2 regions of the Streptomyces sp. NPDC003393 genome follow, and region 2 is predicted to be linked to the other one. Evidence: riboswitches for the same ligand, from Rfam matches in the RefSeq annotation. Region 2 holds a riboswitch; the other holds the start of a gene.
The links. Region 2 has a riboswitch for glycine ahead of gcvT (glycine cleavage system aminomethyltransferase GcvT). Riboswitches for the same ligand answer to the same signal wherever they lie in the genome.
Positions count from the first base shown of each region.

Region 1: it holds a riboswitch for glycine, as region 2 does, so the genes downstream of both, gcvP (aminomethyl-transferring glycine dehydrogenase) here and gcvT (glycine cleavage system aminomethyltransferase GcvT) in region 2, are expected to answer to the same signal.

Region 1 covers NZ_JBSFRB010000078.1:9,577-12,976, forward strand. Annotated here, with positions in the region: gene ACWDUZ_RS37855 (DNA polymerase IV) at 1-1,156, shown strand, start outside; gene ACWDUZ_RS37860 (PRC-barrel domain-containing protein) at 1,182-1,559, opposite strand; glycine riboswitch at 1,673-1,767, shown strand; gene gcvP (aminomethyl-transferring glycine dehydrogenase) at 1,944-3,400, shown strand, end outside.
Region 2 covers NZ_JBSFRB010000040.1:54,108-57,507, forward strand. Annotated here, with positions in the region: gene gcvH (glycine cleavage system protein GcvH) at 1-239, opposite strand, end outside; gene gcvT (glycine cleavage system aminomethyltransferase GcvT) at 386-1,513, opposite strand; glycine riboswitch at 1,592-1,707, opposite strand; glycine riboswitch at 1,708-1,807, opposite strand; gene ACWDUZ_RS30295 (AAA family ATPase) at 1,954-2,667, shown strand; gene ACWDUZ_RS30300 (enhanced serine sensitivity protein SseB) at 2,709-3,400, shown strand, end outside.

The DNA of each region.
Region 1 (3,400 bases), on a different contig from region 2:
CTCCAAGATGCTCGCGAAGATCGCCTCCGAGCAGGCCAAGCCTGACGGACTGGTTCTCATCGAGCCCGGCACCGAGCGGGCCCTGCTGGGCCCCATGTCGGTGCGGACGCTGCCCGGCGTGGGCCCCGCGACCGGCGACCACCTGCGGCGGGCCGGGATCCACACGGTCGACGAGCTGGCCGAGGCGGGAGAGGACGAGCTCGTACGGCTGCTGGGCAAGGCGCACGGGCAGGCGCTGTACGCCATGGCACTGGCGCACGACGAGCGGCCCGTGGTCGCCGAGCGCGAGGCCAAGTCGGTGTCGGTGGAGGACACCTACGACGTGGACATCCACGACCGGCTGCGGGTGGGCCTGGAGGTGCAGCGGCTCGCCGACAGGTGCGTACGGAGGCTGCGCGGGGCCGGGCTGTCGGGCCGCACCATCGTGCTGAAGGTACGGCGCTACGACTTCTCCACGCTGACCCGCTCCGAGACCCTGCGCGGGCCCACCGACGATCCGGCGGTGGTGCGGGAGGCGGCGGCCCGGCTGCTGGACTCGGTGGACACCACGGGCGGGGTGCGGCTGCTCGGGGTGGGCGTGTCCGGGCTCGCCGACTACACGCAGGAGGACCTGTTCGCCCAGGCGGCCGGCGCGCGGGTGGACAGCCCCGAGGAGGAACCCGCGGACGAATCGGCGCCGGAGCAGCCGGCCCCCGCCGAGCGGCACTGGCCGGCGGGCCACGACGTACGGCACACCGCATACGGGCACGGCTGGGTCCAGGGCAGCGGCCTCGGCCGGGTCACCGTCCGTTTCGAGACGCCCGACTCCGAGCCGGGGCGGGTGCGGACCTTCCGTGTCGACGACCCCGGCCTGGAGGCGGCGGATCCGCTGCCGCTGGTGCGGCGAAGACCGGACACCACCGACGGAGACCGCGGCGTCGCCGAAGCGGCCTGCGATACGGAAGCGGCCTGCGATACGGAAGCGACCGGTGGCACGGAAGCGACCGCTGGCACGGAAGCGACCGGTGGCACGGAAGCGACCGGTGGCACGGAAGCGACCGGTGACGCGGAAGGGACCGGTGGCACCGAAGCGGTGATCGGTGGCACGGAAACCACCGGCGGCACGGAGAACACCGGGAGCGCGTCCTCGGTGGCCGGCGGGCCCTGGCCGGGGTAGCGCGCCGGGCGGACGGCGCTCGCCCTCAGCTTTCCTCGGATCCGGATCCCGCGAGTCGGCCGAAGTCGTGGTCCGCAAGGGTGGGGGGAGGCGCCACATCGAGGCCGTAGTGGTGGTAGAGCTGCAGTTCCTGCTCGGGGGAGAGGTGGCGGCCGACGCCGAAGTCGGGGGCCTCCTTGATGAGGGCCCGGTCGAAGGGGACGTGCAGTTCGCCGCCGACGAGTTCGCTGGGCTCGAGCGGCACGAAGGCGTCCCGGGAGAACAGGCCGGTGCGTATGGCGGCCCACTCCGGCACCCCGGTCGCGTCGTCGAGGTAGACCTCGTCCACCGTGCCGATCTTGGTGCCGTTCCGGTCGAACGCCTTGCGGCCGATCAGGTTGCGCGGATCGATGTCGGTCTGCACGGTCCCTCCACTAGGTCGCAACTCATTCGTAAGCACTACAAAAGAGCACAATCGGGAGAGCGGCCACTCGAGCCCGCCCCGTGGAGCCCGCTGGTACCCTGGCAAACGGCTGCTGACCCCGTGCGGGAGAGTCCTCCACCACCATCGGAGGCGCCGAAGGAGCAAATCCTCCCCGGAATCTCTCAGGCCCCTGTACCGCACGGACGAGGTCACTCTGGAAAGCAGAGCGGGTGTCGACGGATGCCGCTCTCACCGACGGTGAAAACCGGGTGCCCTCGGGCGCTCCGGTGAAGCTCTCAGGTTGAGATGACAGAGGGGGAGGCCGTCGGGGCACCCGAGCCGTGGTGTCCCTCGAAGGTCGTGTCAGACCAGGAGGCCTCCGCAATGACCGCCCAGCGCATTCCGCTCTCCGAGCTCGAAAAGGGCATTCCCTTCGAACAGCGCCACATCGGGCCCGATCAGGAGGCGCGGGCCAAGATGCTCGCGCAGGTGGGTTACGGCTCGCTCGACGAGCTCACCGCCGCCGCGGTGCCGGATGTGATCAAGAACGCCGACGCGCTCGACCTGCCGGGTGCCCGCACCGAGGCCGAGGTACTGGCGGAGCTGCGCTCCCTCGCCGACCGCAACCAGGTCCTCGGCTCGATGATCGGTCTCGGGTACTACGGCACGTTCACCCCGCCCGTCATCCTGCGCAACGTCATGGAGAACCCGGCCTGGTACACCGCGTACACCCCGTACCAGCCGGAGATCTCGCAGGGCCGCCTCGAGGCGCTGCTGAACTTCCAGACCATGGTCGCCGACCTCACCGGGCTGCCGACCTCCGGCGCCTCCCTTCTGGACGAGGGCACCGCCGCCGCCGAGGCGATGGCACTGTCCCGGCGCATGGGCAAGAACAAGAAGGGCCTGTTCCTGGTCGACGCGGACGCGCTGCCCCAGACCATCGCCGTGATCAAGACCCGCGCCGAGCCGACCGGTGTCGAGGTCGTGGTCGCGGACCTCGGTGAGGGCATCCCCGCCGAGATCGCCGGGCGCGAGATCAACGGCGTGCTCCTGCAGTACCCGGGGGCCTCCGGCGCCGTACGCGACCTCAAGCCGGTGATCGACCAGGCCCACGAACTCGGCGCGCTGGTCACCGTCGCCGCCGACCTGCTCGCCCTGACCCTGCTGAAGTCCCCCGGCGAGCTGGGCGCGGACATCGCCGTCGGCACCACCCAGCGCTTCGGCGTGCCGATGGGCTTCGGCGGCCCGCACGCCGGCTACATGGCGGTGCACGAGAAGTTCGCCCGCAGCCTGCCCGGCCGCCTGGTCGGCGTCTCCGTGGACGCGGACGGCAACAAGGCCTACCGCCTGGCCCTGCAGACCCGTGAGCAGCACATCCGCCGCGAGAAGGCCACCAGCAACATCTGCACCGCCCAGGTGCTGCTCGCCGTCATGGCCGGCATGTACGCCGTCTACCACGGCCCCGAGGGGCTGAAGGGCATCGCGCAGCGCACCCACCGCTACGCCACGATCCTCGCCGCGGGCCTGAAGGCGGGCGGCGCCGAGGTCGTCCACGGCGCCTACTTCGACACGCTCACCGTCAAGGCCGAGGGCCGGGCCGCCGAGGTCGTCGCCGCCGCCCGCGAGGCCGGCGTGAACCTGCGCCTTGTGGACGCCGACCACGTCTCGATCGCCTGCGACGAGACCACCGACCGCGCTCAACTGCGCGCCGTGTGGTCCGCCTTCGGCGTCGAGGCCCGCATCGACGCCCTGGACGCCGCCGCCGAGGACACCCTGCCCGAGGCCCTGCTGCGCACCGACGCCTACCTCACCCATCCCGTCTTCCACCAGCACCGCTCCGA
Region 2 (3,400 bases):
ACCTCGGTGACCTCACCGCTGACCGGGGAGTACAGGTCGGAGACCGACTTGGTCGACTCCAGCTCCCCGCAGGTCTCGCCCGCGGTCACCGTGGTGCCGACCTCCGGCAGGTCGGCGTAGACGACATCGCCGAGCGCGTTGGCCGCGAACTCCGTGATGCCGACCGTCGCGACGCCGTCCTCGGCGGGCGACAGCCACTCGTGCTCCTTGCTGTAGCGCAGCTGCTGGGGGTTGCTCATGGCCTGAATTCTCCTGTACGCGGGGGACTGCTGGTGACTGAGGGACTGCTGAAAGCTCTGGTGAGCAGGTTGATGTGCCGGCCGTCGCACGTACGGGCGCGACACACCGGCACACGGCGTCCGGGACCCACCCTGCCGGGCCGGTCCTACTTCTGCCGCTTGTAGAAGGGCAGCGCCACGACCTCGTACGGCTCGTGCCTGCCCCGGATGTCCACGCCGGCGCCCGGCGTGCCCGGCGCGGCGTGCGCGGCGTCGACGTACGCCATGGCGATCGGCTTGCCCAGGGTGGGGGAGGGGGCACCGGAGGTGACCTGGCCGATCACCTCGCCGCCCGCGACGACGGGGTACCCGGCGCGCGGGACGCGACGGCCCTCGGCGACCAGGCCGACGAGCACCCGGGGCGGCTGGGAGGCGGCGCGCTCGGCGGCGGCCAGCAGTGCCTCGCGGCCCACGAAGTCACCCTCCTTGTCGAACTTGACCACCCGGCCGAGTCCGGCGTCGAACGGGGTCAGTTCGGTCGTCAGCTCGTTCCCGTACAGCGGCATGCCCGCCTCCAGGCGCAGCGTGTCGCGGCAGGACAGCCCGCACGGCACCAGCCCGGCGTCCGCTCCGGCGTCGGTCAGCGCCTGCCACAGCTTCTCGGCGTCGGCCGGCGCCACGAACAGCTCGAAGCCGTCCTCGCCGGTGTAGCCGGTGCGCGCGATCAGCGCCGGCACCCCGGCGACCGTGCCGGGCAGGCCGGCGTAGTACTTCAGGCCGTCCAGGTCGGCGTCGGTGAGGGAGGCGAGGATCGCGGGGGACTCCGGGCCCTGCACGGCGATCAGCGCGTAGTTGTCCCGGTCGTCGCGGACCTCGGCGTCGAAACCGGCCGCCCGCTCGCTGAGCGCGTCCAGCACGACCTGGGCGTTGGAGGCGTTGGCGACGACCATGTACTCGGCCTCGGCCAGCCGGTAGACGATCAGGTCGTCCAGGATGCCGCCGTCCTCCCGGCAGATCATGGTGTACCTGGCCCGGCCCACGCCGACGGAGGCGATGTTGCCGACCAGCGCGTGGTTCAGCAGGGCGGCCGCCTGCGGGCCGGTGACGGTGATCTCACCCATGTGGGAGAGGTCGAAGAGCCCGGCCCGGGTACGCACGGCGATGTGCTCGTCGCGCTCGGAGCCGTAGCGCAGCGGCATGTCCCAGCCGGCGAAGTCGGTCATCGTCGCACCGAGCGCGCGGTGCACCGCGTCGAGCGCGGTATGACGGAGCGGACGGGGTGCGGAACTGCTCATCGGGCGTGTCTCCCAGGCTGTGGGGATCCCCCCGCGCGAGCGTGGCCCGGCGCGGGGAAGGGCGAGGACGGATCGGTGTCCTCCCCATCTGTCATCGGAACCTGAGAGGTTCGCCATGACCGCCGTAGGACGGACGGTCATGGCTTGCACCTTGGGTGGAGCCGCTGCGGCAGCGGCCCGCTTTTCAGATGTGCCTCGCCCGCGCGGTAACGGTGCCTGAGAGATTCAAGGGAGGGACTTGCTCCTTCGGCGCCCCAGCGAGACGGCTGCTGGGAACTCTCCCGCGCGGATTCAAACGGCCTGTATGCAGTTGGCGCGGACATCATTGCACGCCGGGCCGGATCACGTCAGGCCGCGTCTGTGACCGACCCGTGGCAGAACGCGCATGAAATCGCGGGACGCCGGGCATTACCTTCTCTTTACGCTCGAAGGGGAGGACGATGACGCTGAACAGGACCACGCCGGCGTACGCCACGAGTCGCGCCCTCGACCTGCCCGGCCGCCCCGGAGCCCGGGGGCCGCTCGCGCGGGCCCGCGAACACGGCGGCCGGCGGCCCGTCCCCGTGGTGCGCGACCTGCGCGAGCGCGCCGGCCGCGGCCCGCACGCGCTCTTCTTCGGCCCGAACGACCTGGCCGTGGTCACCGGCCTGCCCGGCAGCGGCAAGTCGACCCTGATGCGGCGGGCGGTGCGCGGCCCGGGGATCGACTCCCAGGACACCCGCGACCGCTGGGACGCCCGCCTCGCATCCCGCCTGCCCTACGCGCTCTACCGTCCGCTGGTCCGCCTCGCCCACTACGCCGCGCTGCGCCGCGCGCTGCGCTCCGGCGAGGGAGTCGTGGTCCACGACTGCGGCACGCAGAGCTGGGTCCGCGGCTGGCTGGCCCGCGCCGCCCGCCGCCGCGGCGGCACGCTCCACCTGATCCTGCTGGACGTCACCCCCGAGGCCGCGGCGGACGGCATGCGCCGGCGCGGCCGCGGTGTCTCCCGCTACGCCTTCCTGCGCCACCGCAGGGCCACGGCGCGCCTGCTGCGCGCGGTGGAGCGGGGCGAGCTGCCGCGAGGCTGCGGCTCGGCGGTCCTGCTGGACCGCGAGGCGGCGGCCGCGCTGCGCCGGATCGGCTTCACCGGTCCGCCCCGCACCGGCACCCGATAGCCTTTCGGTCACAACAGCGGTTTCCAGCAGGTGGTAGGCGAATGGACATTCCGGCGGACTTCTCCGGGGGCTACCCGGCCGACTATCCGGCACAGGCGCATCCCCAGCCGCACGGCGGCTGGCCCGGCAACGAGCTGGAGGAAGTGCTCTCCGCCTCCATCGGCATCCCCTCGGCCGGCGGCCGGATCGTCGAGGTGCTGGGCCGCAGCTTCCTGTGGGTCCCCCTGCCCGGCGGCGGTGGCCCGCACAGCGGTCCGCTCGATCTGCCCACCCTGGAGATCGACGGCCAGGCCTACGTTCCGGTGTTCAGCTCCGAGGAGCAGTTCCGCCAGGTCGCCGGCGCCCACATGCCGTACGCCATCGCACCCGCCGTCGAGTTCGCGCGCGGACTGCCCCCGCAGGTCGGCATCGCGCTGAACCCGGAGGGCGTGGTCGGCATCCCGCTGCCCCCGCCGGCCGTGGCCGAACTCTGCCGCGCCGGGCGCACCGAACTGGACGGTCCGGGAGGTGGCCGCGTCCGGCTGTTCGAACCCGACTGGCAGGACGACCCGGTGGACTTCCTGGCCGCCGCCTCCGACGAGTTCGCCGGCACGGGCGTGGTCCTCGCGGCCCGCCGCTGCCTGGCCGCGATAGAGACGGCCGACCCGGTGATGTTCATAGGCGTCGAGCTCTCCCAGTGGGACGACGACCTGCGCGCCCGCCCCCTGGAGGCCCTGGGCCGCGCCCTCGCCAA